DNA from 2 places in the Actinomadura rubteroloni genome. Region 2 is predicted to be linked to the other one. Evidence: riboswitches for the same ligand, from Rfam matches in the RefSeq annotation. Region 2 holds a riboswitch; the other holds the start of a gene.
The links. Region 2 has a riboswitch for thiamine pyrophosphate ahead of BTM25_RS02890 (purine-cytosine permease family protein). Riboswitches for the same ligand answer to the same signal wherever they lie in the genome.

Region 1: another riboswitch for thiamine pyrophosphate. It lies ahead of thiC (phosphomethylpyrimidine synthase ThiC); the one in region 2 lies ahead of BTM25_RS02890 (purine-cytosine permease family protein).

The regions. Positions count from the first base shown of each region.
Region 1 covers NZ_MTBP01000005.1:90,827-104,964, reverse strand. The annotation lists gene BTM25_RS27135 (sugar phosphate nucleotidyltransferase) at 1-2,116, opposite strand, end outside; gene BTM25_RS27130 (CDP-alcohol phosphatidyltransferase family protein) at 2,113-2,802, opposite strand; gene BTM25_RS27125 (adenosine deaminase) at 2,939-3,922, shown strand; TPP riboswitch at 3,983-4,096, shown strand; gene thiC (phosphomethylpyrimidine synthase ThiC) at 4,089-5,831, shown strand; gene BTM25_RS27115 (anthrone oxygenase family protein) at 5,877-6,368, opposite strand; gene BTM25_RS27110 (AraC family transcriptional regulator) at 6,518-7,501, shown strand; gene BTM25_RS27105 (EF-hand domain-containing protein) at 7,683-7,940, shown strand; gene pgi (glucose-6-phosphate isomerase) at 8,007-9,668, opposite strand; gene BTM25_RS27095 (lactonase family protein) at 9,798-10,829, shown strand; gene BTM25_RS27090 (NADP-dependent succinic semialdehyde dehydrogenase) at 10,883-12,256, shown strand; gene trxA (thioredoxin) at 12,270-12,626, opposite strand; gene BTM25_RS27080 (aldo/keto reductase) at 12,713-13,708, opposite strand; gene BTM25_RS27075 (esterase-like activity of phytase family protein) at 13,743-14,138, opposite strand, start outside.
Region 2 covers NZ_MTBP01000001.1:644,709-658,846, forward strand. The annotation lists gene BTM25_RS02885 (sensor histidine kinase) at 1-583, opposite strand, end outside; gene BTM25_RS02890 (purine-cytosine permease family protein) at 673-1,995, opposite strand; TPP riboswitch at 1,989-2,103, opposite strand; gene BTM25_RS02895 (rhodanese-like domain-containing protein) at 2,138-2,473, opposite strand; gene BTM25_RS02900 (SSI family serine proteinase inhibitor) at 2,563-2,973, shown strand; gene BTM25_RS02905 (cysteine hydrolase family protein) at 3,003-3,536, shown strand; gene BTM25_RS02910 (NAD(P)/FAD-dependent oxidoreductase) at 3,633-4,730, shown strand; gene BTM25_RS02915 (MarR family winged helix-turn-helix transcriptional regulator) at 4,727-5,197, opposite strand; gene BTM25_RS02920 (NUDIX hydrolase) at 5,315-5,854, shown strand; gene BTM25_RS02925 (tautomerase family protein) at 5,821-6,222, opposite strand; gene trxA (thioredoxin) at 6,277-6,609, opposite strand; gene BTM25_RS02935 (MerR family transcriptional regulator) at 6,606-7,004, opposite strand; gene BTM25_RS02940 (Fpg/Nei family DNA glycosylase) at 7,071-7,934, opposite strand; gene BTM25_RS02945 (heavy-metal-associated domain-containing protein) at 8,245-8,451, shown strand; gene BTM25_RS02950 (hypothetical protein) at 8,453-9,343, shown strand; gene BTM25_RS02955 (heavy metal translocating P-type ATPase) at 9,357-11,564, shown strand; gene BTM25_RS29425 (hypothetical protein) at 11,627-11,803, shown strand; gene BTM25_RS02965 (hypothetical protein) at 11,923-12,285, opposite strand; gene BTM25_RS02970 (radical SAM protein) at 12,378-13,418, opposite strand; gene BTM25_RS02975 (hypothetical protein) at 13,415-13,804, opposite strand; gene BTM25_RS02980 (LysR family transcriptional regulator) at 13,921-14,138, shown strand, end outside.

The DNA.
Region 1 (14,138 bases), on a different contig from region 2:
CGCGCCCGTCCCCGGCGAAGATCACGTCCGGGGCGGCGGCGGCGCGGGTGAGGTCGGGCTGGGCGGTGGTGGTCCAGATCACCTCGACGCCGTGCGCGGCGCAGACGTCGGCGGCGACGCGGGTGGTGGTGACGGGCAGCGCGACCCGGCCGCCGCGCCGCTCGGCGGCGACGAGGTCGAGCAGGACGAGCAGCGCCCGGTCGTCGGGGATGACGGCGCCGTTCTCGTCCACCAGCGAGATCCGCTCGCCGACGGTGTCGAACCGGACGCCGAACGCCGCCCGCGACGACGCGACCAGCTCGCCGAGCCGGGCCAGCCCCGCGGCGCGCTGCTCGGCGGTCTCGGTGGGGGTGATCTCGTCCAGGGCGTTGCCGCGCGTGAGGAACTCCACGCCGACGCGGCCGAGCAGGCTCGGCAGGACGAGCGAGGCCGTCCCGCCCGCGCAGTCCAGGATGATCTTCAGCTCGGCCTCGCGGACGCCGCCGGTGTCGACGCGGTCCAGCAGGTCGCGGGTGTAGGCCTCGGCGGAGCGGGCGGGGTAGGTCAGCTCGGCGATCTCGCCGGGGAACGCCCGCCGGTACTCCTGGCGGCCGAAGACCCGCTCCAGCTTGCGCTGGGCGGCCTGGGACAGGTCGGCGCCGGACGGGTCGAAGAACATGATGTCGACGCTCTGGGAGTCGCCGGGGGTGGTGCGGACGTAGACGCCGCCCGCGCACTCCTCGCGCGCGGCGCGGAACCGGGCGGCGGGCAGGGTGCACGCCTCCAGGTCCTGGACGTTGACCGTCCCGGCGGTGAGCGCGCTGATCACGGCGCGCTTGAGGGTGCGGGCGGCGCGGGAGGCGTCCCGTCCGGTGACGACGGTCGAGCCCTTGCTGAGCGTCGTGGCGTAGGCGCCGGCGAGCCGGACGGCCAGTTCGGGCGTGATGTCGACGTTGACGAGCCCGGACACGCCGCGCGGCCCGAACAGCGTGCGCCGCCCGCGCGACTCCCAGATGACGCTGGTGTTGACGACGGCGCCGGCCTCGATCGTCTTGAACGGGTAGATCTTCACGCCGCCGTGCACGACGGCCTCGGGCTCGATCGTGCACTCGTCCCCGATGATCGCGCCCTCGCCGACGCGGGCGCCCGCCATGAGGTCGGTGCGCTTGCCGACCGCGCAGCCGCGCAGGTCGGCGAACGGCCCGACGAAGACGTTGTCGCCGAGGACGGCGCGGTGGAGCTGCGCGCCCTCGCGGACGACGACGTTGTTGCCGAGCACGGTGAACTTGCGCAGCTCGGCGCCCTTCTCCACCTGGACGTAGTCGCCGATGAACAGCGGGCCGCGCAGCACCGCGCCGGGGTCGATCTCGGCGCCCTCCCCGATCCAGACGCCCGGGGAGGTCTCGAACCCGTCGATGCGGGCGTCGACGAGGCCGGACAGCAGGTCGGCCTGGGCCTTGAGGTAGCTCTCGTGGGTGCCGACGTCCTCCCAGTAGCAGTCGGCGACGTACCCGAACAGCGGCGCGCCCTCGGCGAGGAGGCGGGGGAAGACGTCGCCGGACCAGTCCACGGGCCGTCCGGTCGCGACGTGGTCGAGGACCTCGGGCTCCATGACGTAGATGCCGGTGTTGACGGTGTCGGAGAACACCTGGCCCCACGTGGGCTTCTCCAGGAACCGCTGGATGCGCCCCCGCTCGTCGGCGATGACGATGCCGAACTCCAGCGGGTTCGGGACGCGCTTGAGGCCGATCGTGACGAGCGCGCCGTTCTCCCGGTGGAAGCGGACCATGTCGGTGAGGTCGAGGTCGGTGAGCGCGTCCCCGGAGATGACGACGAACCGGTCGTCGCGCAGCGCGGCCTCGGCGTTCTTGACGCTCCCGGCGGTGCCGAGCGGGACCTCCTCGGTCGCGTAGCTGAGCGTCATGCCGAGTTCGGAGCCGTCGCCGAAGTAGTCGCGGATCAGCGAGGCGAGGAACTGGACGGTGACGACGGTCTCGTCGAAGCCGTGCCGCTTCAGCAGCCGCAGCACGTGCTCCATGATCGGACGGTTGAGGAGGGGCAGCAGGGGCTTGGGCTGGTTGGCGGTCATGGGACGCAGCCGCGTCCCCTCTCCGCCCGCCATCACGACGGCCTTCATCGGGGGTTCGGGGCTCCCTTCGGGTCGCCGCCGGGCGCGGTGCCCGGCTCGGGTGGGGAGCCGGCGCGGGCGTCGCGCACGAGGCGCCGCGTCTGCTCCCAGTACAGCAGGGCCGCCCACCAGTACAGCCCGGTGCCCCAGCCGGCGAACGCCCAGCCCGCGACCTTCGCGGCGGTCGCGGCGGCGCCGTGGTGGTCACCGAGCAGCAGCAGCGGGAAGGCGTACAGCAGGCACATCGTGCCCGCCTTCCCGACGAAGTGGACGGGCAGCGCGCCCTGGTAGCCGAGCCGCCGCAGGATCGGCGCGATCGGGACGATCGCGACCTCCCGCGCGACGAGCGCGACCACCAGCCACAGCGGGACGACGTCGCGGACGGTCAGCCCGACGAGCGTCGCGAGGATGTAGAGCCGGTCGGCGGCGGGGTCGAGCAGGGTCCCGAGCCTGCTGGTCTGGTTCAGCGCCCGCGCGAGGCGGCCGTCGAGCCAGTCCGACAGGCCCGCCAAGACGAGGACGCCGAGCGCCCAGCCGTCGCGTTCGGCCAGGACGAGCCAGAGGAACAGCGGGACGCCGAGCAGCCGGGCGAAGCTCAGCAGGTTCGGGACGGTCAGGACCCTGTTCTCCGCGGGGGACGGTACTCGTCCGCGATCGCGCGCCGCGCCGTCGTTGCCGCCGTCGTCCGTGCCCACCAGGCCGCGCTCCGATCCGTCCCCTGTCCCCGACGAGCCCGACCCTACCGGGCGGTTCGGCGGGCGTCCCAGGGGCGTCGCGGCCCTAGCATGACCTGGACCGATACATCGTCGTCGCGTCCCTGCGGAGGCCGCCGTGACCGTCCCCGTCCCGAAGGCGGAGCTGCACCTGCACATCGAGGGGACGCTGGAGCCGGAGGCGGCGCTGGCCTGCGCGGCGCGCAACGGCGTGGAGCTGCCGTTCGCGTCGGCGGACGCGCTGCGCGCCGCGTACTCCTTCACCGACCTGGCGTCGTTCCTGGACCTCTACTACGCGCTCATGGCGGTGCTGCGCACCGAACGGGACTTCACCGAGCTGGCCGACGCGTACCTGGCGCGGGCGGCGGCGCAGGGCGTCCGGCACGCGGAGATCTTCTTCGACCCGCAGGCGCACCTGGCGCGCGGTGTGGCGTTGGCCACGGTGCTGGACGGGCTCGGCGCGGCGCTGGCGGCGGCGCCCGCGCGGCACGGGATCACGACGCGGCTCATCATGTGCTTCCTGCGGGACCGTCCCGCCGCCGAGGCGCTGGAGGTGTTCGAGGCGGCGCGGCCGTGGTTCGGGACGCTCGTCACCGGCGTCGGGCTGGACTCCGCCGAGGTCGGCAACCCGCCCGCGCCGTTCGCCGAGGTGTTCGGGCGGGCGCGGGATGCGGGGCTGCGCCGCGTCGCGCACGCGGGCGAGGAGGGGCCGCCGGCGTACGTGCGGGAGGTCCTGGACGTCCTCGGCGCCGAGCGCGTCGACCACGGCATCCGGTCGCTGGAGGACCCGGAGCTGGTGGCGCGGCTGGTGCGCGAGCGGGTGCCGCTGACGGTGTGCCCGCTGTCGAACGTCCGGCTGCGCTGCGTCCCGGACCTGGCGGCGCACCCACTGCCCCGGATGCTGGACGCGGGTCTGCTCGTCACCGTGAACTCCGACGACCCGTCTTATTTCGGCGGATACATCGAGGACAACTACGCGGCGCTCGGGCTGGACGACGAGACGTCGCGCCTGCTCGCGGCCAACTCGTTCCGCGCGGCGTTCCTGCCCGAGGACGAGCGGGCGGCGCATCTGCGGGCCGTCGCCGCGCACCGCTTCGGCTGACCGCCCATAACCCGGACGGGCCGGTTGCGGCAACCGGGGGCGCTGCGGTTACGGTCGTGGGCGACAGATCGCGGGGGCCCGGCGAACCGGGCTGAGATAGCGGCTGAGACGGCCGCTGACCGCTCGAACCTGACCGGGTAATGCCGGCGTAGGGAGAGATCGGGTCGTGACGAACGACAACGAGTCAAACACGTCCGCCAAGCCGCCCGCCCGCAAGACGTATCTGCAGGGGTCCCGTCCCGACCTGCGGGTGCCGATGCGGGAGGTGCCGTTGAGCGACGGCAGCGCGGTGGTGCTGTACGACACGTCCGGGCCGTACACCGATCCGTCGTTCGAGGCGGATCCGCGGCGGGGCCTCCCGCCGCTGCGGGCGGAGTGGATCGAGGAACGCGGGGACACCGAGGAGTACACGGGCCGGACGGTCCGGCCGGAGGACGACGGGCGCCGTCCCGGGCGGGACGCGGACGCGACGGCGTTCCCGGCCCGCCGGCCGCGCCGGGCGGCGGGCGGCGCGGTCACGCAGCGCGCCTACGCCCGGCGCGGGATCGTGACGCCGGAGATGGAGTACGTGGCGCTGCGCGAGGGCGTCGAGCCGGAGTTCGTCCGGGACGAACTGGCGGCCGGGCGCGCGGTGCTTCCCGCCAACGTCAACCATCCGGAGATCGAGCCGATGATCATCGGCCGGAACTTCCTGGTGAAGGTGAACGCCAACATCGGGACGTCGGCGGTCGCGTCGTCGGTCGAGGACGAGGTCGCCAAGATGACGTGGGCGACGCGGTGGGGCGCCGACACGGTGATGGACCTGTCCACCGGCCGCGACATCCACACGACGCGGGAGTGGATCCTGCGCAACTCGCCGGTCCCGATCGGGACCGTCCCGCTCTACCAGGCGCTGGAGAAGGCGGGCGGCGACCCGGCGGCGCTGACCTGGGAGCTGTTCCGCGACACGGTCGTCGAGCAGGCCGAGCAGGGCGTGGACTACATGACGATCCACGCGGCGGTGCTGCTCGCGCACGTCCCGCTGACGGCGCGCCGGACGACCGGGATCGTCTCGCGCGGCGGGTCGATCATGGCGGCGTGGTGCCTGGCGCACCATGAGGAGAACTTCCTCTACACGCACTTCCGCGAGCTGTGCGAGATCTTCGCGGCGTACGACATCACCTGGTCGCTCGGGGACGGGCTGCGGCCGGGGTCGATCGCCGACGCCAACGACGAGGCGCAGTTCGCCGAGCTGCGCACGCAGGGCGAGCTGACGGCGATCGCGGCCGAGTACGACACGCAGGTGATGAACGAGGGTCCCGGGCACGTCCCGATGAACAAGATCAAGGAGAACGTCGACCTCCAGCGGGAGTGGTGCGCGGACGCGCCGTTCTACACGCTCGGCCCGCTGACCACCGACATCGCGCCGGGCTACGACCACATCACCTCGGCGATCGGCGCCGCGATGATCGGCTGGTACGGCACCGCGATGCTCTGCTACGTCACGCCGAAGGAGCACCTCGGGCTGCCCGACCGCGACGACGTGAAGGCGGGCGTGATCGCCTACAAGATCGCCGCGCACGCCGCCGACGTCGCCAAGGGCCACCCGGGCGCGCAGGCGTGGGACGACGCGCTGTCGCGGGCGCGGTTCGACTTCCGGTGGGAGGACCAGTTCGACCTGTCGCTGGACCCCGACACCGCGCGGGCCTTCCACGACGCGACGCTGCCCGCCCCGGCGGCGAAGTCCGCGCACTTCTGCTCGATGTGCGGGCCGCACTTCTGCTCCATGAAGATCACCCGCGACGTGCGGCGGTTCGCCGACGAGCGCGGGCTCGACCCCGAGGCGGCCCTGGCCGAGGGGATGAAGGAGAAGGCGGCCGAGTTCCGGTCGGCGGGCGGGCGGCTGCACCTGCCCGTCGCCGAGGCGTGAATCCGGGGGGGGGCCGGGCGTCGCGCCCGGCCCCCCGGTGCCCGGTCAGCGGTTCCAGGCCCAGAACGCGGCGGCGGCCAGCGCGGTCGCCGCGCCGCCGAACAGCGTGCGGACGTGGTTCCAGGCCGTCCAGCGGCCGGAGTAGCGGTCCCATTCGCGGGCGGCGTCGGCGACCGGGGCGTGCAGCCGGGCCAGCGCGTCGTTCATCGGCACGTTGACGGCGACCGTCGGCAGGAACACTCCGGCCACGTAGACGGCCGCCGACGCGAAGAACAGCAGCGCGGCCGTCTTGCGGTCCATCGACCACAGGACGGCCCCGGCCGCGGCGGCGGCGACCGGCGCCAGCATGAACGCGGCGAGGAACAGCGGGTTCTGGATGCGCTGGTTGATCCCCTGCATCGCGGTGATCGCCGCCGCGCCCGGGGACGCGCCCAGGCCCGGCATGACGCCGACCGAGAATCCGAAGAACGTCCCCGCCATCGCGGCGGACATGAGCAGCGCCAGGGCGCCGGGGAGCGCGGCGAGTGCCGTGCGCATGGCGGTCCCCTTCCCCCGGCCGTCGGGCCGGAACGTCGGACGGGCCCGAACGCCCGCCGTGTTCCTCCAGTCCACCGCCCGGACGCGGAAAGTCCCATCGCCGGGACGCGCGTGGGCATACGCGAGCGTCCACGGCTACCGTGAGGCCCATGGACGCGACGGCCACCGTGGACGAGCCGGGCACCGACGCGCTCGCCGACCTCCTCGACGGCCCGCGCGCCCGTGGAGCGTTCCTGCTGCGGGCGACGTTCACGCCGCCGTGGTCGGTGCTCGTCCGCGACCGCGCGCCGCTCACGCTGATGGCGCTGACGCACGGCGAGGCGTGGCTGACCGGCTCCGACGGCGCGGCGCTGCGGCTGCGGCCCGGGGACGTCGCGATCGCGCGCGGCCCCGACGCCTACACCGTCGGCGGCGACCCGGCGACGCCCGTCCAGGCGGTCATCCACCCGGGGCAGCGCTGCACGACGCCGGACGGCGAGTCCCTCACCGAGCGGATGACGTTCGGGTTCCGCGCCTGGGGCAACGACCCGGACGGCTCGACCGTGCTGCTCATCGGCACCTACGGGCTGCGCGGCGCGGTCACCGGGCGGCTGCTCGCCGCGCTGCCGCCGCTGCTCGTCCTGCCCGGCGACGCCGCGGGCGCGTTCGCGGCGCCGCTCGCCGCGCTGCTTGACGCCGAGATCCGCCGGGACGAACCGGGCCAGGACGTCGTCCTGGACCGGCTGCTGGACGTCGTCCTCATCGCGGTGCTGCGCGCCTGGTTCGCCCGGCCCGGCGCCGCGCCCCCCGGCTGGTACCGGGCGCACGGCGACCCGGTGGTCGGCCCGGCGCTGCGGCTGCTGCACGCCGACCCGTCCCGGCCCTGGACGGTCGCCGAACTGGCGGCGCGGGCCGGTGCCTCGCGCGCCGCGTTCGCCCGCCGGTTCGCCGGGCTCGTCGGCGAGCCGCCGATGGCGTACCTGACGGGGCTGCGGCTCGCGCAGGCGGCGGACCTGCTGCGCGAGACCGACGCGACGCTGGAGGCGGTGGCGCGGCGCGTGGGCTACGGGACGCCGTTCGCGCTGAGCACCGCGTTCAAACGCGCGCACGGCGTCAGCCCGCAGGAGTACCGGACGGGTTCCGTCCCCGATTAACGGCGGCGGAATTGGGGCTTTATCTCCGCGACCCGCGCCGGTTTCGTGCGCGTCACGCAATTCTCACCGGCCGGAATGGGTGCACCGGGAACCGGTGCGGCGAGTTCGGCGTTTCGCTTCATGAGTTCCCGATCGTCATGACATGATGCGGGGCACATTCGGACCCATGCCAAGGAGCGATATGACCACCAAGCCGACCGAGGACGACCTTCTCGCCGTGTTCTCGCGCGCGGACCTCGGCGGTGACGAAAAGCTCGATCTGATGGAGTTCTCCCTGGTCCTGGACTTGCTGGGACTGTCCTGGAACAAGGCCCAGGTGCAACACCGGTTCGAGCTGGCCGACTTCGACCGTGACGGTTTCATCTCCTTTGCAGAGTTCGGCGAACTGCTGCGCACGCAGGGCTGGACGACGCAGGGCGCGGCCGCCGCGCACGGCTGACCACCGCCGCCGGGCCGGCCCGCGCCGCCGGCCCGGTTCGCGCGTTCCCGCAGTCGCGGGGGCGTTTCAGACGGCGCGTCCGCGCAGCGCGCGGTAGCGGCGGACGAGCGCGGCCGTGGACGGGTCGGGCAGTTCCGCCGGGGGCGCGTCGGACGTCAGCGCGGGCACGAGGTCGTTGGCCATGACCTTGCCGAGTTCGACGCCCCACTGGTCGAAGGAGTCGATCCCCCAGATCACGCCCTCCACGAACACGACGTGCTCGTACAGCGCGACGAGCTGCCCGAGGGTCGCGGGCGTCAGCTTCGGGGCGAGGATCGTGGTGGACGGCCGGTTCCCCGGCATGACCTTGTGCGGGACGATCGCGGCGGGCGTCCCCTCGGCGGCGATCTCGGCGGCGGTCTTCCCGAACGCCAGCGCGGACGTCTGGGCCAGCAGGTTCGCGGTGAGCAGGTCGTGCATGCCGGGGCCGCCGGCCGCCGCGTCCTCGAACGGCTCGGCGAACCCGATGAAGTCGGCCGGGACGAGCCGGGTCCCCTGGTGCAGGAGCTGGTAGAAGGCGTGCTGGCCGTTGGTGCCCGGCTCGCCCCAGAAGATCTCCCCGGTGGCCGCCGCGACGGGCGTGCCGTCCGCGCGGACGGACTTGCCGTTGGATTCCATCGTGAGCTGCTGGAGGTAGGCGGGGAACCGCGCGAGGCGCTGGCTGTAGGGCAGGACGGCGCGGGTCTCGGCGCCGAAGAAGTCGTTGTACCAGACGCCGAGCAGGCCCAGCACGACCGGCGCGTTGACCTCGAACGGCGCGGTGCGGAAGTGCTCGTCGATCGTGTGGAACCCGGCGAGCATCTCCCGGAACCGCTCGCCGCCGATGGCGATCATCAGGGAGAGGCCGATGGCGCCGTCGAAGGAGTAGCGTCCGCCGACCCAGTCCCAGAAGCCGAACATGTTGCCGGTGTCGATGCCGAAGTCGGCGACGCGGTCGGCGTTGGTGGACACGGCGACGAAGTGCCGCGCGACGGCCTTCTCGTCGCCGAGGCGTCCGACGAGCCAGTCGCGGGCGACGCGGGCGTTGGTGAGGGTCTCCAGCGTCCCGAACGTCTTGGAGCTGACGACGAACAGCGTCCGCGCCGGGTCGGCCTCGGCGAGGACGCCGGTGATGTCGGCCGGGTCCACGTTGGAGACGAACCGGGCCGCGATGCGCTCGCCGGGCCGTCCGGGCAGGTCGGCGTAGTCGCGCAGCGCCTCGTAGGCCATCGCGGGGCCGAGGTCGGAGCCGCCGATGCCGATGTTGACGACCGTCGTGATCGTCTCGCCGGTGTGGCCGCGCCACTCCCCCGACCGGACGCGTTCGCTGAACACGGCCATCCGGTCCAGGACGGCGTGGACGTCGCCCGCCACGTCCTGGCCGTCCACCGTCAGCGCCGACCCGGGCGGGAGGCGCAGCGCGGTGTGCAGGACGGCGCGGTCCTCGCTGACGTTGACGTGCGCGCCGCTGAACATCGCCTCGATGCGGTCGCGCAGCCCGGCGCGGTCGGCCAGCAGGGTCAGCAGCCGCAGGGTCTCGGCGGTGGCGCGGTGCTTGGAGCAGTCGAGCGCGAGGTCGCCCGCGGTGATCGTCATGGCTTCGGCCCGGCCCGGATCGGCGGCGAACAGCTCCCGCAGGCTCGTGCCGGCGATCTCGTCGTGGTGCGCGGCCAGGGCGGACCATTCCGCCGAGCCGGTGATGTCAGCCATCGTCCCCTCTTCTCTCGCCCTACCGGACGGGACCACCGTCCTGCCCACCCCAGGTGATCATATTCGCGGGCCGCGCGGCGGGGTTTCCGCGCGGCGCGGCCGGGGACGTAGGGGCGAGGGGGGACGCGCATGGACGCCGAATGGCTGTGGGCGGGCTGCTACACCGGGGACCAGGGCGACGGGGACGGCGTCTACCTGCTGCGTCGCCGTGGCGACGGCACGCTGGAGGACCCCGTGCTGACGGCGGGCGCGCAGAACCCGTCGTGGCTGGCCGTCCATCCGCGCCACACGGTGCTGTACGCGGTCGGCGAGAACGATCCGGGCGCGGTGTCGGTCTATGTCGAGGAGACCGACGGGCTGCTGCTGGCGGGGACCCGCGAGCTGCCCGCCGAGCCGTGCCATCTGGCCGTGGCGCCGGACGGGCGCACGCTGCTCGCGGCCTGCTACGCCGGCGGGGCCGTCGCGGCGATCCCGCTGGCGCCCGACGGCACGTTCGCCGGGGACCCCGACATCGCGGTCTGCTCGGGTTCCGGCCCGAAGACCGACCGGCAGGACGGCGCGCATCCGCACTCCGTCGCGTGGGCGCCCGACGGGACCGTCCTCGCGGCCGACCTCGGCGCCGACGTGCTCCGCGCGTTCCGCGCCGACGGCGGCCGGCTGCTGCCGGTGGGCGAGGCGCGGGTGCCCGCCGGGTACGGGCCGCGCCACCTGGCCGTCCACCCGGCCGGGTTCGTGTACGTGATCTGCGAGCTGGAGCCCCGGCTGCTCGTGCTGACGCCCCGCGCGTCCTACGCCGACCTCGCGGTCACGGCCGAGTCGCCCGCCACCGCCGCCGACCCGGGCGCGGACGCGCTCGGGTCGGGCATCGCGCTCGGCGCCGACGGGACGTTCGCCTACACGACGACGCGCGGCCCCGACGTCCTCACCGCGCACCGGGTCGCCGACGGCGGCGCCGTCCTCGCGCCCGTGGCCGACGTGCCGACGGGCGGCTCCTGGCCCCGCGACCTCCATGTCGACGACCCGTGGGTGCACGTCGCCAACGAGCGCGGCGGCGGGGTGACGACGTTCCGGCTCGGCGCGGACGGCGTCCCGGTCCCCAAGGGCACGGCGGCGGCCGTCCCGACGCCCGTCTGCCTCGTCGGCGCGCCGGGTTTCTCCTAGCCCGCCCCGGGCAGGGCCTCCCCGTTCGCACAACGGACAGGGGGAACGCGATCATGGCCATCGCCACCGCCGACCCGGCCACCGGGCACGTGGAGAAGACCTTCGACGCGATGTCGGAGCAGGAGATCGACCGGGCGCTGGACCGCGCCGCGACGGCGTTCCGCGCCTACCGGCGGACGTCGTTCGCCGACCGGGAGCGCTGGATGAACGCCGCCGCCGAACTGCTGGACGCGCGGGCCGACCACATCGCCGCGATCATGACGACGGAGATGGGCAAGACGCTCAAGGCCGCCCGCGCCGAGGCGCACAAGTGCGCGGCGGCGCTGCGGTACTACGCCGCGCACGCCGAGGGGTTCCTCGCCGACCGGGAGGCCGACGCGCCCGCCGTGGGGGCGCGGCGCGCGTTCGTCCGGTACGAGCCGCTCGGGCCCGTGCTGGCCGTCATGCCGTGGAACTTCCCGCTCTGGCAGGTGATCCGGTTCGCGGCGCCGTCGCTGATGGCGGGGAACGTCGGGCTGCTCAAGCACGCGTCGAACGTCCCGCAGACGGCGCTGTTCCTGGAGGACCTGTTCCTGCGCGCCGGGTTCCCCGAGGGCGTGTTCCAGACGCTGCTGGTGGAGTCGTCGGCCGTGGACCGGATCGTCCGTGACCCGCGCGTGCGCGCCGCGACGCTGACCGGCAGCGAGCGCGCGGGCCGGGCCGTCGCGAGCGCCGCCGCCGACGAGGTCAAGCCGGCCGTGCTGGAACTCGGCGGCAGCGACCCGTTCATCGTCATGCCGTCGGCGGACGTCGAGCGCGCCGCCGGGGTCGCCGCCGTGTCCCGCTGCCTCAACAACGGGCAGAGCTGCATCTCGGCGAAGCGGTTCATCGTCGCCGAGGACGTCGCGGACGAGTTCCAGGAGGCGTTCGTCGCGGAGATGTCGGCGCAGCGCGTCGGCGACCCGCGCGACCCGGAGACCGACGTCGGCCCGCTGGTGGACGAGAAGGCCCGCGCGGGCGTGGAGGCCCTGGTCGCCGACGCCGTCGAGCGGGGCGCGACCGTGCTGTGCGGCGGGACGCGCCCGGACGGGCCCGGCTGGTACTACCCGCCGACCGTCGTCGCGGACGTGACGCCCGACATGCGGATGTTCCACGAAGAGGTGTTCGCGCCCGTCGCATCGCTGTTCCGCGTCGCGGACGCCGACGCCGCCATCGACCTCGCCAACGCCACCGGATTCGGCCTCGGCTCGAACGTGTGGACCGGGGACGCCGCCGAACGCGACCGGTTCGTCCGGGAGCTGGAGGCGGGCCAGGTGTTCGTCAACGGGATGACGACGTCCTACCCCGAGCTGCCGTTCGGCGGCGTGAAGCGGTCCGGGTACGGGCGGGAGCTGTCCGATCCGGGGATCCACGCGTTCTGCAACGCCAAGACCGTCTGGATCGGCTGAGCCCCCGCGCCGCTCAGCCCTGCTCGGCGATCTTCTTGCGGACCTCGTCCATGTCGAGGGCCTTGGCCTGCTCGATGAGGTCTTCGAGGGCCTGCTCGGGCAGCGCGCCCGGCTCGGCGTACAGGACGACCTTGTCGCGGACGATCAGCAGCGTCGGGATCGAGCTGATCTCGAACGCGGCCGACAGCTCCGGCTCGGCCTCGGTGTCGACCTTGGCGAACGTCACGTCCGGGTGCTTGTCGGAGACGCGGTCGTACACCGGCGCGAACGCCCGGCACGGCCCGCACCAGGACGCCCAGAAGTCGACGAGGACCATGCCGTCGTCCAGGGTCGCGTCGAAGGTGTCCCGGGTCAGCTCCACGGTGGCCATCACGGCCTCCTCTCGTCGGTGGACGCTCACCGTGTTCAACCGGGCCGGGCGGGACGGCATTCCGCGGCCGTCCCGCCCGGCCGGGGTCACCAGGCGAACGCCTCCGGCGCGGGGCCGGGGCCGGGGAAGATCTCGTCCAGCGCGGCGAGGAACTCCGGGGACAGCTCCAGGTCCACCGCGCGCAGGCCCGACTCGAACTGCCCGATCGTGCGCGGCCCGACGATCGGCCCGGTCACACCCGGGCGCGACAGCAGCCACGCCAGCCCGACCTCGCCGGGGTCGTGCCCGTGGTCGGCGCACAGCGCCTCGTACCGCTCGACGCGGTCGAGCGTCGCCGGGTCGTCCAGGGCGTCCACGGCCCGGCCGGACGCCGACCGGCCCGCCGCGCCCTCGGCCCGCTTGCGCAGCACGCCGCCGAGGACGCCGCCGTGCAGCGGCGACCACGGGATGACGCCGAGCCCGTACTCTTGCGCGGCCGGGATCACCTCCATCTCCGCGCGCCGCTCGGCCAGGTTGTAGAGGCACTGCTCGCTGACCAGGCCGAGCGACCCGCGCCGCGCGGCGGTCTCGTTGGCCCGCGCGATGCCCCAGCCGGGGAAGTTGGACGATCCGGCGTACAGCACCTTGCCCTGCTGGACGAGGACGTCGATCGCCTGCCAGATCTCGTCCCACGGCGTCGTGCGGTCGATGTGGTGGAACTGGTACAGGTCGATGCGGTCGGTGCCGAGCCGCTTCAGCGACGCCTCGGCGGCCCGGCGGATGTGCAGCGCCGACAGCCGTCCGTCGTTCGGCCACGGCGACTTGTCGTCGCCCATGTCGCCGTAGACCTTGGTCGCGAGGACGGTCTTGTCGCGCCGTCCGCCGCCCTGCGCGAACCAGGTCCCGATGATCTCCTCGGTGCGGCCCTTGTTCTCCCCCCAGCCGTACACGTTGGCGGTGTCGAAGAAGTTCACGCCCGCGTCGAGCGCCGCGTCCATGATCTTGTGGCTGTCCGCCTCGTGGGTCACGGGGCCGAAGTTCATGGTGCCGAGCACGAGCCGGCTGACCTTCAGCCCCGTGCGTCCCAGTCGTGTGTACTTCATGGGGGCCAGTCGATCACCTGGAGCGCGCTCCAGGTCAAGCGGGGCAGGCTCCGCGCAGGGCGAACCCGAGGAACTGGGTGACCTCGCCCTTGTCGAAGTTGTCGTCGGACCCGGCGATCAGCGTGCACTCGCCGGTCGCCAGCCGCGGCCCCCACGCCAGCGACTCCAGGTTCTGCGCGGGCCTGCTGACGTTCGTCAGGTCCGCGACGAGCCGCTTGCTCACCGGGCGGTACGGCGCGCGGTCGCGCAGCGAGGTCCGCGCGAGGACGTTGGACGCGCCCCGCACGTCGAACGCGTACAGCTTCGTCCGGTAGCCGACGCCCTCGATCCACGACCGCTCCAGCGCCAGGTAGCGGTGCCCGTCGATCGGCAGGATCTCCGACACGCCGCTGTCGCTCTGGCCGTCGGCCGGGACGGGACGCGCGGGCAG
Region 2 (14,138 bases):
GCATCCGCTCGGGCAGCCCGGACAGGCTGACCAGGCTCAGCCGGTCGCCCTCGATCCGGACGAACCCGCCCGCGTCCGCGCCGGTCAGCTCGATCAGCGCGGCCGTGATCCGGTCCAGGACGACGTCGAGGTCCAGCTCGGTGTTGAGGTCGGCCACGATGTCGCTGAGCCGCCGCACCAGCCGCGCCCGCTCGGCCATGTGCTGCTGGAGCGCCTCGTCCTCGCTCGCCGGGTGGTAGACCATGACCCAGCCGAGCGGCGCGCCCCCGTCGTCCTTCAGCAGGCTCGTGTCGATGCGGACGTCGATGAGGTCGCCGTCGCGGCGCCGCCGCCGGGTCGCGATCGAGATCCGGCCCGGACGGGTGAGCAGCCGCTCCAGGACCGCGTTGTGCTCGGCGTTCAGCTCGCGCGGGACGATCGGCGCCGCCCGTCCCATGACCTCCTCGGCCGTGAAGCCGAACATCCGCTCCGCCGCCGGGTTCCAGACCGTCACGCGGGAGCGCTCGTCGACCGCCACCAGGGCGTCGGCGGCGCTCTGGATGACGGCGCGCGCGATCGGATCGTGGGGCAGCACGCCTGTCATCGTGCCATCGCCCCGCGCGGACGCGCGGGCAACCGGTGCCGAAAGGTTTCCACGTCAGCGCGGGTGCCGCCGGTGGAACGCGCCATCGGCTAGCGGCGCGTCCGTCCGGCCAGGAGAGCGGCGGCGCCCGCCACGGCGAACGACAGCAGCGACGCGCTCATCCAGGTCTGCGGCGTGAAGTGCAGCCAGGACTGGACGTGCGTCCAGCCGCGCGCCCACCAGCCGACGCCGCCGGGGTAGACGAGCTGGTACACCGCGAACCCGGCCGCCCACGCGACGATCATCGACCAGCGGGCGGGGGCGGCGCGTCCGGTGTCCCAGCCGCGCCGGCCCGCGCCGAGGAAGAAGTCGGCGGCGAGGACGCCGAGCAGCGGGACGAACACCGAGCCGATCAGCGACAGGAAGCTCTGGTAGTCGCCGATGTCGAACACGAGCGCGAGCACGGTGATCCCGGTGCCGAGCGCGACGGACAAGACGCGGCGGTCCGCGCGCGGCACGAGGTTCTGGATCGACACGGCCGTCGAGTAGACGTTCGCGAACGACTGGTCCGCCTCGCGCAGCACGAACACCGCGAAGAACGCGACACCCAGGCTGACGTGCAGGAACGGGTCGAACACCTTGGTCGAGTCGCCCGCGACGAGCGCCAGCGCCAGCAGCCCGAGAACGTAGGCGAAGATCTGCGTCACCGAGTAGCCGACGGCCGCCGCGCCGAACGCCGCGCGGGGCGTGCGCGAGTGGCGGGTGTAGTCGGCGGCGACGGGCACCCAGGAGATCGAGACGGCGAGGGCGGCGTCCGCGCCCGTCCAGAACCCGCTCCACGAGCCGTGGTTCAGGTCCGGCAGCGGCTCGCGCAGGAACTGCACATAGAAGTAGACGAGCGCGATGAGCACCGCCGCCGTGACGTACCGGCGCAGCAGCCGCACCGAGCCGAGCGGACGGATCGTCAGCGCGGTCGTCAGCACGCCCGCCGCTACCACGAAGACCCAGCGCGGGACGTCGTCCCAGAGCGCCCGCGCGGCGTCGGCGATGACGATCAGCTCGAACGTCCCCCAGCCGACGAGCTGCGCGATGTTCAGCACGGTCGGGACGTAGGAGAGCCGCGCCCCGAAAAGCCCGCGCAGCAGCACCATCGCGGGCTGCCCGGTCTTCGCGCCGGGCGCGGCGGCCAGGCCGAGCATGAGCCCGCCGAGCGCGGTGCCGACCGCCATCGCGACGATGCCCGCGAGGATCGGGAGGGTCGGCCGGCCGGCGGCGTCGGGGGCGAGCACCGTGTAGGCGCCCGAGAACGCGAAGAGGCTGACGCCGAGGTTGGCCCAGAAGGCGCTCTGGTCCCAGAAGCCGAGGACCTTCGGGGCCGGTTCGTCCAGCGTGTACGGGACCTCGTCGGCCCGCGTCTCGACGGCGGATGGCACGGGGGCACGCTCCCTACGCCGGCATTACCCGGACAGGTTCCTGCGGTCGGCGACGCCCTGTGGTCGCCCTCTCAGCCTGGTTCGGCCCAAGCTCCCGCGAATACGGTCAAGGGGTAGCGTACCGCTCCAAAACGCCCGGGGGTCAGAGGACGTGCGGGGGGCCGTCGAGATCGGTGTCCATCGGGCGTCCGGCCTGCTCCCAGCGCTGCATCCCGCCCGCGACGTTGCGGGCCAGCCAGCCGGCCTGGTTCAGGGCGACGGTCACCTGCGCGGACCGTCCGCCGGACCGGCAGATCACGTAGATCTCGCGGTCGCGGGGGATCTCCGACGCCCGGTCGCTCAGGTGGCGCATGGGAATGTGGACGGCCTCGGGGGCGTGCCCGGCGACCCATTCGTCCTGCTCACGGACGTCCAGGAGGTACGCGTCGGCCGGGACCTCGGCCGCGTCGACGGCAGGGACGTCATCCCCGATAAACATCACGCCTCCCATGGAACCGCGCGGAGCCCCCGCGCGTCGAATCACGCATGCGGTATCGGACGCTTCTTCGCACCGTTCCCGGTGCGGCCATGATCCTGTCACTGGCGGCCTGCGGCTCCGAGCACGCGCCCGGCACCGGGGCCGGCGGCACGGGCTCCGTCCGGCCGTCGGCGTCGTCCGGCACGTCTCTGACCGTACAGGTCAAGGCGTCGAAGGACGCCGCGCCGACCACCTGGACACTCACCTGCGACCCCCTCGGCGGCTCCCATCCCGACGGCGCCAAGGCGTGCGCGGCGCTGCGGACGGGCGCGGCCACCGCGTTCGCCAAGCCGCGCCCCGGCCAGATGTGCACCGACATCTTCGGCGGCCCCCAGACCGCCACCGTGACGGGCACCTGGGACGGCAAGCCGGTCAGCGCGACGTTCGGGCGGGCCGACGGCTGCCAGGTCAGCCGCTGGGACGCCGTCGCGCCGCTGTTCGGGAACATCGCGCGCAACTGACCCGCCCCTTCCGGGGAAGGGGGACGGCCATGAGCACCGCCCTGGTCGTCATCGACATGCTGAACCCCTACCGGCACGCGGACGCGGGCGTCCTCCAGGACGGCGTCGCGGAGATGGTCGGCCCGCTCGCCGACCTGGTGGCCCGCGCCGTCCGCGACGGGACGCCGGTGATCTACGTCAACGACAACCACGGCGACTTCTCCGCCACGCGCGACGACCTCGTGGCGGCGGCGCTGCGCGGCGAGCGGCCCGACCTCGTGAAACCCGTCCTGCCGCCGGACGACTGCGCGTTCCTGCCGAAGGTCCGGCACAGCGCGTTCTTCGGGACGCCGCTGGAGTACATCCTCCACCAGCTCGGCGTCCGCGAGGTCGTGCTGACCGGGCAGGTCACCGAGCAGTGCGTCCTCTACACGGCGCTGGACGCCTACATCCGCCACCTGGAGATCAAGGTCCCGCGCGACGCGGTGGCGTCCATCGACCCCGGCCTCGGCGACGCGGCGCTCCGGATGATGGAGCGCAACATGCGCGCCGATCTCGTCACGGCGGACGCCTGCCTCCGCTGAGCCCCCTTCGCCCGGCACGGATGTGAGTGACATCGGCTTGCGGTTCGTATTACGAACCAATATGTTCGTGTTACGAATTAATGAGGGGGGTTCGTCATGAGCCGAACTGTCGCGGTCGTCGGCGGCGGGTACGGCGGCGCCGCCGTCGCCAAGGCCCTGGACGAGGACGCCGACGTCGTCCTCATCGAGCCGAAGGACGCGTTCGTCCACGCGTCCGGCGCCCTGCGCGCCCTGGTCGCCCCCGACTGGGCGCACAACATCTTCTTTCCGTACGACCGGCTGCTGCGGCGGGGCACGGTCGTCCGCGACCGGGCCGTCGCGGTGGACCCGCGCGGCGTCACCCTCGCCTCGGGGCGGCGCGTCGACGCGGACTACATCGTCCTCGCGACCGGGTCCGGCTACCCGTATCCGGCCAGACCGGAGACCGACGTGGCCGCCGAGGCGCTCGCGCGGCTGCGCGCCACGCACGACGAGCTGGCCCGCGCCGGACGCGTGCTGATCGCGGGCGCCGGGCCGGTCGGGCTGGAGCTGGCGGGCGAGATCAAGGCCGTCTGGCCGGACAAGGCGGTGACCGTCCTCGACCCCGCCGCCGAGCTGCTGCCCGGCTTCCTGCCCGAGACGCGCGCCGACCTGCACCGCCAGTTGGACGGCCTCGGCGTCGACCTGCGGCTCGGCGTCGCGCCCGCCGAGCCCCCGCCCGTCGGGCCCGGCCGGGAGAAGACCTTCACCGTCGCGACCACCGACGGCGGCGAGATCACCGCCGACCTGTGGTTCCGCTGCCACGGCGTGGACGTGAACGGCGACTGGCTCGACCCGGCCGTCGCGCCCCGGACGGCGGCCGGGCACGTCCGCGTCACGCCCGGCCTGAACGTCGAGGGCCACGACCACGTGTTCGCGCTCGGGGACCTCGCCGACGTCGCCGAGGCCAAGATGGCCGGGAACGCGATGCGGCACGCCGAGGTCGTCGCGGCCAACATCCGGGCGCGGCTCGCCGGCGCGGAACCGACGGCCGTCCACCGGCCCGCGCCGTTCCCGTCCGCGCTGGTGCCGCTCGGGCCGTCCGGCGGGGTCGGGCAGATCCCCGCGCCGTCCGGCGACGGCCCGATGGCGCTGCCCGCCGCGACCGTCGCCGAGTACAAGGGGCGCGACCTCATGGTCGGCCGCTTCGTCGAGCTGTTCGGGCGGGACGGCTAGGCCGGGGCGCCGTCCTCCAGCTCCATGAACACGACCGGCACCTCGTTCGCCCGGACCAGGCGGCCGAGCAGGTCGGCGAGCTGGGCGCGCTCGTGCTCGGCCAGCCCGGACGGGAGGCGGTCGACGCGGCGGCACGTCTCGGCGTAGAAGCGGTCCGCCAGCGCCCGGCCCTCGCGGGTCAGCGCGACCCGCAGCGCGCGGCCGTCGCGGGGGTCGGGCTCGCGGCGGACGAGCCCGCGCGCGGACGTCCGGTCCACCAGGCCCGACAGGCTCGACTTCGCCAGGCCGAGCATCGTGCCCAGCTCGCCCATCCCGTACGGCTGCGGCATGAGGACGCACAGCAGTTGCCCCTGCTGCTGGGTGAGGCCGTAGTCGCGCGCCGACGCGACGTAGACGGCGTCCACCAGGAACGACGAGCGCACGAGGGCCGTCACGACGTTCATGGGCTCGTCCGCGGGCTTGTCCATGCCCGCCACGGTACCTTAATTCGCTTTGCGAACTAAAACGGCGCGCTCGGCCGGTGGGCGCGCGGGGGATCGTCTCCGCGCGGCGCTCCGACGCGCGGGGTGTTACGGTCTGTTGCGATGAGTACCGCTACGCGAATGACGTCCGGGATCCTGGTGTCCGCGATCGTCCGGCGGGACGACGACGTGCTCATGGTCCACGAACGGCATCCCGGCCGCGACCGGCAGTGGGTGCTGCCCGGCGGGATGGCCGAGCCGGGCGAACTCGTCCACGACGCGCTGGTCCGCGAGGTGCGCGAGGAGACCGGGCTGGTCGTCGCGGGGCCCGCCGAACTCGCGTTCGTCGCCCAGTACACGATCGGCGGGGAGCCCGGCTGGAACGGCGAATGGACGGTGTTCGCCTTCACCACCGGCCCGGCGTCCGGCGTCCTCGGCGCCGCGGACCCGGACGGGATCGTCCTCGAAGCGGCCTGGGTCCCGGCCGACGAGGCGATCGCCCGGCTGTCCGCGCACCGGTTCCGGCCCCGCCGCGACCCGATCGTGGCTTACCTGCGCGGCGAGACGCCGCCGGGGACCGTGTGGCTGTGGCCGTCCGGCCCGTTCCGCCCGGCCGCGCGGATCCCCGCTCAGCCGGCGCCGTCCGGCGGCGTCACCGAATAGGTGAGCGTCAGCTCGTCGCCCGCCATACCCCGGATGCCCCAGTTCTGCCGGGGCGTCTCGATGATCGTCAGCTCCAGATCGTCGGCCGTGATCCCGAGCGCCGGGACGACGCGGTCATAGAGGCTCCGGATGAGGGCGCGCTTGCCGGCGTCGCCCCGCCCCTCGAAGCAGACGATCTCCACGATGAGGTAGCGGGCGTCCCGGCCCGGAACGATCCAGTCCGCTTCGTCCAGCAGGAAGAACCGGTGGAACCGCTTGTCCTCCGGCAGCCCCCACGCCTCGACCAGACACGCCTGGAGGAGATCGGAGATTTCCCGCTGCCGTCCCGCCCAGACGTCCCGCCGCCCGTGCACCTTGACCTGAGCCACCCCGTGATCCTAGGGCCGCCCCGCGCCAGCGAACGGCACGGGGCGGCCCGGGGCTCAGAGCACCTCGGCGAAGTCCTTGAGCAGCCGCGACTTGGACCGGGCCCCGACGACCGCCTTCACCGGCTCGCCATCGCGGAAGGCGACGAGCGTGGGCATCGAGTGGACGTTGTACGCGGCGGTGGTCCGGGGGTTGGCGTCCACGTCGAGCGCGACGACCTTGAGCCGGTCGCGGTGCTCGTCGGCCACGGCGGCGAGCACCGGCGCGAGCTGCCGGCAGGGCGGGCACCACTCCGCGGTGAACTCCACCAGCACCGCGCGGTCCGCGCCCAGCACCTCCTCGGCGAAACTGGCGTCCGAGACCTCGACGACACCCGTAGTACCCATCATGCTCCAGCCTCCAGTTCGCAACGCGGCTCCGGCCCGCCGCGCAGATCGGCCTCCGCGCGCAGCAGATGCCCGGCGACCTCCTCCCGGACCGTCCGCAGCCGCTCGATCAGCGCGTCCATCTCGGCGAGCTTGGCCCGGTACACGTCCAACGACGCGGGGCACGCGTCCCCGGACGGATGCCCGGCCCGCAGGCACTCCACGAACGGCCGCGTCTCCTCCAGGCCGAACCCGAAGTCCTGGAGCGTCCGGATCTGCTCCACCAACCGCAGATCGTCGTCGCCGTACACGCGGTACCCGTTCACGGACCGCCGAGCCGGCAGCAACCCCCGCGATTCGTAGTACCGCAACGTGCGGGCACTGACCCCCGCACGTTCCGCAAGCTCACCGATGCGCATGTCAACGACGCTAAACCTTCACACCGACGTCAACGCAAGCCCGATCCGGACACAGCGGGCGCGCGGTCATTTCAGGAGGCGGGACATTCTGCGGTCGGCCAGTGGTTTCCCTCCCGTCTGGCAGGTCGGGCAGTACTGGAGGGACGAGTCGGCGAAGGAGACCTCGCGGATCGTGTCGCCGCAGACGGGGCATTCCTGGCCGGTGCGCCCGTGGACGCGCAGGCCCGACTTCTTCTCGCCCTTGAGGTCCTGGGCCGCCACGCCCTCGGCCCGGGTGACGGCTTCGGCGAGGGTGGTGCGGATGGCGGTGTGGAGGGTGGCGATGTCGTCGTCGGTCAGCGTCGCGGCGACCTTGAACGGGGACATCTTGGCCGCGTGCAGGACTTCGTCGGAGTAGGCGTTGCCGATGCCCGCGACGATCTTCTGGTCGCGCAGGACGCCCTTGATCTGCGTCCGGCGGTCTTTGAGGATGGCGGCGAGGGCTTCGGGCGTGAAGTCGTCCGCCAGCGGGTCGGGGCCGAGGGTCGCCACGCCGGGGACCTCGGCCGGGTCGCGGACGACGTAGACCGCCAGGCCCTTCTTCGTTCCGGCCTCGGTGAGGTCGAAGCCGGAGCCGTCGTCCAGGTGGACGCGCACGGCGAGCGGGTTGCGGCCCCCGGGGCGGCCCGCGCGGGCCGGGAGTTCGTCGCGCCAGCGCAGCCAGCCGGCGCGGGCCAGGTGGACGACGAAGTGCAGCCCGTCGGCGTCCAGGTCGAGGAACTTGCCGTGCCGGGCGACGGCGGTGACCGTCAGGCCGCCGAGCGCGGTGATCGGCGGGTCGTAGGTCTTGAGGGCGGAGATCGCGAGAACATCGACGCGCGCGATCGCGTGGCCGACCGCGCGTTCCCGCAGGAAGGCGGCCAGCGACTCCACCTCGGGAAGCTCTGGCATACGTCCAGTATCAGCGATCCACACCCCTGTGGACACCTGTGGACGATCCTGTGGATAACCAAAACCCCACCAGCGGAACGGCACGGCACAGCCTCATAACCTCGACAAACCACGACAAAGGTTGAGGGCCAGAATCGGGGGACGTGTCCCCAGCCTGTGGATAACTCACGACGGTGAAGGCACGAACCGAACATGAGCGACGTCACAAAATAACCCCTAGGGGGTAGGGGTTGCCGCACCTGACGGGTTGTGCCACCATGAGGCGCACGACATACCCCCCAGGGGTACAGAGACCAGGAGGAACGAGCCGATGAGCGCCACGACCTACACCGTCGCCGGAATGACCTGCGGCCACTGCGTCAGCTCGGTCAAGGAGGAGGTCGGCCAGATCCCCGGCGTCACGGCCGTGGACGTCGAACTCTCGTCCGGGGCCGTCACCGTCACCAGCGAGGCTCCCCTCGACGAGGCCCAGGTCCGGGCCGCCGTCGAGGAGGCCGGATACGAACTGAAGGCGTGAGATGAACACCGCGACCAGGCTCGGCGCGTACGGCGCCGGGCTGGCCGCCGTCTTCGCCGCCGCCCTCGGGGCCGGTGCCCTCACCGGCCCCGTGGGCGCGACCGATGAGAAGGGCGGCGCGAGCCACATGCGGCACGAAACGACCCACGAGACCGGCCACGGGACCGGCCACGACGTCCTCCCCGGCGGGCTCCTGGCCGAGCAGGACGGCTACACCCTCCGCCCCGCGACGACGAGCGTCCCGGCCCGTCGCACCACCGACTTCCGGTTCACCGTGACCGGTCCCGACGGCGCGCCGGTCACGCGCTACACCCGGCTGCACGGCAAGGAACTGCACTTCATCATCGTCCGGCGCGACCTGTCGGGCTACCAGCATCTGCACCCGGTGCGGGACGCGCGGGGCGTCTGGTCCGTCCCGCTCGCGGCGGGCGACCCGGGCACCTACCGGATCTTCACCGACGTCCGGCCCGCGACCGCGAAGGAGCAGGTCACACTGGGCACCGACCTCGACGTTCCCGGCGATTTCGGGCCCCGTCCGCTGCCGCCGGCCGAGCGCGTCGCCGAGGTGGACGGCTACCGCGTCAAGCTCGCCGGCGACCTCGTGCCGGGCAAGCCGAGTCCGCTGACGCTGACCGTCGAGAAGGACGGACGGCCCGTCACCGACCTGGAACCGTACCTGGAGGCGTACGGGCATCTCGTGGCGATCCGCGCGGGCGACCTCGCCTACCTGCACGTCCACCCGATGGGCGAACCGGGCGACGGAACGACCAGGCCCGGACCGAGCATCGAGTTCCACGCGGAGGTCCCCGGCGGCGGAACGTACCGCCTGTTCTTGGACTTCCAGCACGCGGGCAAGGTCCGCACCGCCGAGTTCACCGTCACGGCCCGCTGAGAGGAGGCGACCGATGTCCACGACGGAGCTGTCGATCGGCGGAATGACCTGCGCGTCCTGCGCGAACCGGGTTGAGCGAAAGCTCAACAGGCTCGACGGCGTCACCGCGACGGTCAACTACGCGACCGAGAAGGCCAGGGTCGAATACCCCGAGGGGGTGACTCTGGACGACCTCATCGCCACCGTCGAGCAGGCCGGATACACCGCCGCGCCCCCCGCGCCACCGCGCGCCGAGGAGACGCCGGCCGACGAACTGGCCCCGCTCCGGCAGCGGCTCGTCACCGCGGTGGTGCTGGCCGTCCCGGTGATCGTGCTGGCGATGGCCCCGGCGCTTCAGTTCCGGAACTGGCAGTGGCTGTCGCTGACGCTGGCCGCACCCGTCGTCGTCTACGCGGGCTGGCCGTTCCACCGCGCCGCCTGGACGAACCTGCGGCACGGCGCCGCCACGATGGACACGCTCGTCTCGCTCGGGACGCTCGCGGCGTTCGGCTGGTCGCTGTGGGCGCTGTTCGTCGGCGACGCGGGCGAGCCGGGCATGCGGCACGGCTTCGAGTTCAGCGCGACGCGCTCGGACGGCTCGTCCAACCTGTACCTGGAGGCGGCGGCGGGCGTCGTGGCCTTCATCCTCGCCGGTCGGTACTTCGAGGCTCGGTCCAAGCGCCGTGCGGGCGCGGCGCTGCGGGCGCTGCTGGAGCTGGGCGCGAAGGACGTCGCGGTCCTGCGGGACGGCCGCGAACAGCGGATCCCGGTGGACGAGCTGACGGCCGGGGACGTGTTCGTCGTCCGTCCCGGCGAGAAGGTCGCGACCGACGGCGTGGTCGAGGACGGCTCGTCGGCGGTGGACGCGTCGCTGCTGACCGGCGAGTCCGTCCCGGTCGAGGTCGGGCCGGGCGACACGGTCGCGGGCGCGACGGTCAACGCGGGCGGGCGGCTGCTCGTCCGGGCGACGAAGGTCGGCGCCGACACGCAGCTCGCCCAGATGGCGCGGCTGGTGGAGGAGGCGCAGACCGGCAAGGCGCGGGTGCAGCGGCTCGCCGACCGGATCTCCGGCGTGTTCGTGCCGGTCGTGATCGCCCTGGCGGTCGCGACGCTCGGGTTCTGGCTCGGGACGGGCGGGTCGGCCACCGCCGCGTTCACCGCCGCCGTCGCTGTCCTGATCATCGCGTGCCCGTGCGCGCTGGGCCTCGCCACGCCGACCGCGCTGCTGGTCGGGACGGGCCGGGGCGCCCGGCTCGGCATCCTGATCAAGGGCCCGGAGGCGCTGGAATCCACGCGCGCGATCGACACGGTCGTCCTGGACAAGACGGGCACGGTCACGACGGGCCGGATGGCGCTGGTCGACGTCATCACGACCGACGGCGTCACCGAGCACGACGCGCTGCGGCTCGCGGGGGCGCTGGAGAACGCGTCCGAGCACCCGATCGCGCGGGCCATCGCGGGCGCCGCCGCCGAACGCACCGGGCCGCTCGCGGACGTCGCCGACTTCACCGCGCTCGACGGCCTCGGCGTCCAGGGCGTGGTGGACGGGCACGCGGTGCTCGTCGGACGGCCCCGGCTGCTCGCCGAGTGGGCGCAGCACCTCCCGCCGGACCTGGAGAAGGCGATGGAACGTGCCCGCGAGCAGGGCCGCACGGCCGTCGCGGTCGGCTGGGACGGCGCGGCGCGGGCGGTCCTGACCGTCGCCGACCAGGTCAAGCCCACGTCGGCGGAGGCCGTCGCGCGGCTGCGCGACCTCGGGCTGCGGCCCGTCCTGCTCACCGGCGACGACGCGGCCGTCGCGCGGGCCGTCGCCGACGAGGTCGGCATCGAGGAGGTCATCGCCGAAGTCCTGCCGCAGGACAAGGTGGACGTCGTCAAGCGCCTCCAGGCCGAGGGCCGCCGCGTCGCGATGGTCGGGGACGGCGTGAACGACGCCGCCGCGCTCGCCCAGGCCGACCTCGGGCTCGCGATGGGCACCGGGACGGACGTGGCGATCGAGGCGTCCGACCTGACGCTCGTCCGGGGGGACCTGCGCGCGGCGGCGGACGCGATCAGGCTCTCCCGGCGGACGCTGCGGACCATCCGGGGGAACCTGTTCTGGGCGTTCGCCTACAACGTCGCGGCGCTGCCGCTGGCCGCGACGGGCCTGCTCACACCGATGATCGCGGGCGGCGCGATGGCGTTCTCGTCGGTGTTCGTCGTGAGCAACAGCCTGCGCCTGCGCAACTTCAAGGCGCTGTGACCCCGGCCGCGGGAGGGCGCGCCCTCCCGCGGCGCGGCCGTCAGCGGGGACGGGGGATCGGCGTGTCCGGCGGCAGGGCCCTGACCTGCACGCTCCGGCACTCGGGGCAGGTCCGGTCGACCCACGGCGGCTGGCTGGCGACGCCGTCCAGGCTCCACGCGATCGACGATCCCGCCGGCCCGTCGCTGTGCCGGGCCTCGAAGTCCTGGTCCCACTGGTGGGAGCATGTGACGCAGTGAAACCGCCACGTCTCCGTACTGACATGGACGTCCCGGATGGACATGAGCATCCCTGTTCTCCGATTGAGAAACCGAAAGAGGCAGGCGGAACCGCAAGAAAGCGGACTCCGCGGGACGCTCTAGATCCGGGACACCCGGAGTGTGATCAGCAGCCGCGCGCCGGGCGCGCGATCGCCCCGGCGGGCGGCATGGTCCAGCGCGTACGCCGGATGCGTGGCGAGCCCGGTGACCAGGCGGCGGACGAGCGCCGCGCCGTCGAACGGGGCGCGCGGCAGGACGGGCCGGCGGACGCGCTGCCGGTCCGGCGCGGGCTCGGCGCGGCCGGTGGCCGGGTCGGCGGCGGCCGTGGCGACGGGGCCGTCGGGCGTCCCGTCCGCCTCCTGGACGAACGGGACGCCCGGCAGCGCCAGCGCGAGGACGAGCAGCAGCGCCCCGGCCGCCGTGCGGAGACGGCGGCCGCCGAGGACGGTCCGGGCGCGCATGCCACGGAACCTACCTCACGTTCCGTCGCCGAATAATGACGATGAGTGAGAAAAGCGGGTGCTGCGACGGTTCCGTTTCCCTGCCCCGCCGGTCAGTCCGCGAGCATCCGGGGGGTGTAGTGGTCGTCCAGCCAGGCGCTTTGCAGGACGATCGCCACCATCTCCGCATAATGCTCGCGGAGCACCGTCCGGACGCGCTCGTCCTTGTAGAGGCGCCCGCACGCCTGGCACGGATGCGCGTACCGGCCCTCCCAGTCGATGGACGGGTCCTTCTCCGCCGCCCACGCCAGCACGCGTTCGGGCCCGAAGTAGTGCAGCCACAGCTTGAGGAAGTCGTCCTCGGCGGCGGTGACGGCCCGGTCGAGGAAGTCGCCGCCCTCGGCCGTCGCGGTGTTCAGCTCGGGGATCGTCCGCAGGCCGAGGCCGCAGCAGGAGCCGACCCGTCCGTCGGCCTGGACGGTGTAGGTCTGGAGGACGTGGTCGCAGCCGCGCCGGGTGGGCAGCGTGGCGGCATCGGTGGTGGATCCGGCGGGGTAGTCGCCCGTCTCGCCGGGGTCCAGGGGCATCCAGGCGCTCTCGTGCGTCCGGACGAGCGCGGCGTCGGCGCCGAGCGCCGTGACGAGCGGGTGCTCCCGGATCGTCGTGGCGGTCACCGCGCGCTCCCGCCGCAACTCGACCATCACGACGACCGGCAGACCGAGCCGGACCGCCTCGACCGACGCGTGCACGACCCGCTCGACCGGGACGAACCGGACGTGCTCGTCGCCGGTGCTGTAGTTGATCTCGTCCAGGCCCGCGTCCTTCAGCCGGCGCAGCCGGTCGCGCGCCCGGTCCGGCGTCGCCGCCCAGTGCGCGTTGGTGACGAGCCGCGTCGGCAGCCCGAGCGCGCGGGCGTGGGACAGCCCGGCGAGCAGGTCGCGCCACCGCAGCGTCGCCTCGCCGCCGGTGAACACGACGTTCGCGAACCCGAGCCGGTGCGCCTGCGTGATCGCCGACAGGATCACGTCGAGTGAGATGCGCTCCCGCACGCGCGGGCTGCTGAGCGTCCCGCAGTCGGCGCAGGCGGCCGTGCAGGTGAACGTCGGCATGATCGACAGCGTCTTGCGCCCGCCGACGACGCTCTCGGCGGTCATCGGGCGCCGAGCCGGAGCGCGGCGGGGTCGAGGCGCGGGCCGTCGTCGCGCGCCACTCCGCCCGTCGAAAAGTTCGCGGTGGCGCCGGCGCTGGACGCCGTGCGGGCCGTCGAGCCCGTCACGGAGTAGCTCGCCGCCGTCGCTTCCGGGACGCCGCCCGACGACGCCCGCAGTTCGGCCCGGCGCTCCGGCGACCGCAGGGCGGCGACGAGCCGGGCGTTGCCGGCGGACGTCCGCTGCGCCCGGTCCCAGCCGAGTTCGGCGGCGAGGACGGCGGCGGGGTCGTCGAGGAAACGGGCCTCCCGGCCGGGGTCGTCGGCGAGCCCCCGGAAGAGGGCGAGGAGGTCCGCGCGCGTGATCGAGTTCAGGACGAGAGGTGCCGGCATCGGTGCGCCTTCCACGAGAGCGGTGCGGCCGGAAATGGCCGCACCGCCCACCCTAAGTTCCCGCGCCCGGCCGTGGTGAAAGCGATATGTTATCGCTGGAATAAGGAGCCCTCATTATGGAACTCCGGCATCTCCGCTCGTTTCTCGCCGTCATGGGAGAACGGAACTTCACCCGGGCCGCGCGGTCGCTGCACCTCACCCAGCCCGCCCTCAGCCAGCACATTCAGGCGCTGGAACGCGAGGTCGGCGGGCCGCTGTTCGTCCGCGACAGCCGCCGCGTCGTCCCGACCGCCGCCGGCGAGGCCCTCGAACAACCCGCCCGGGAGGTGCTGCG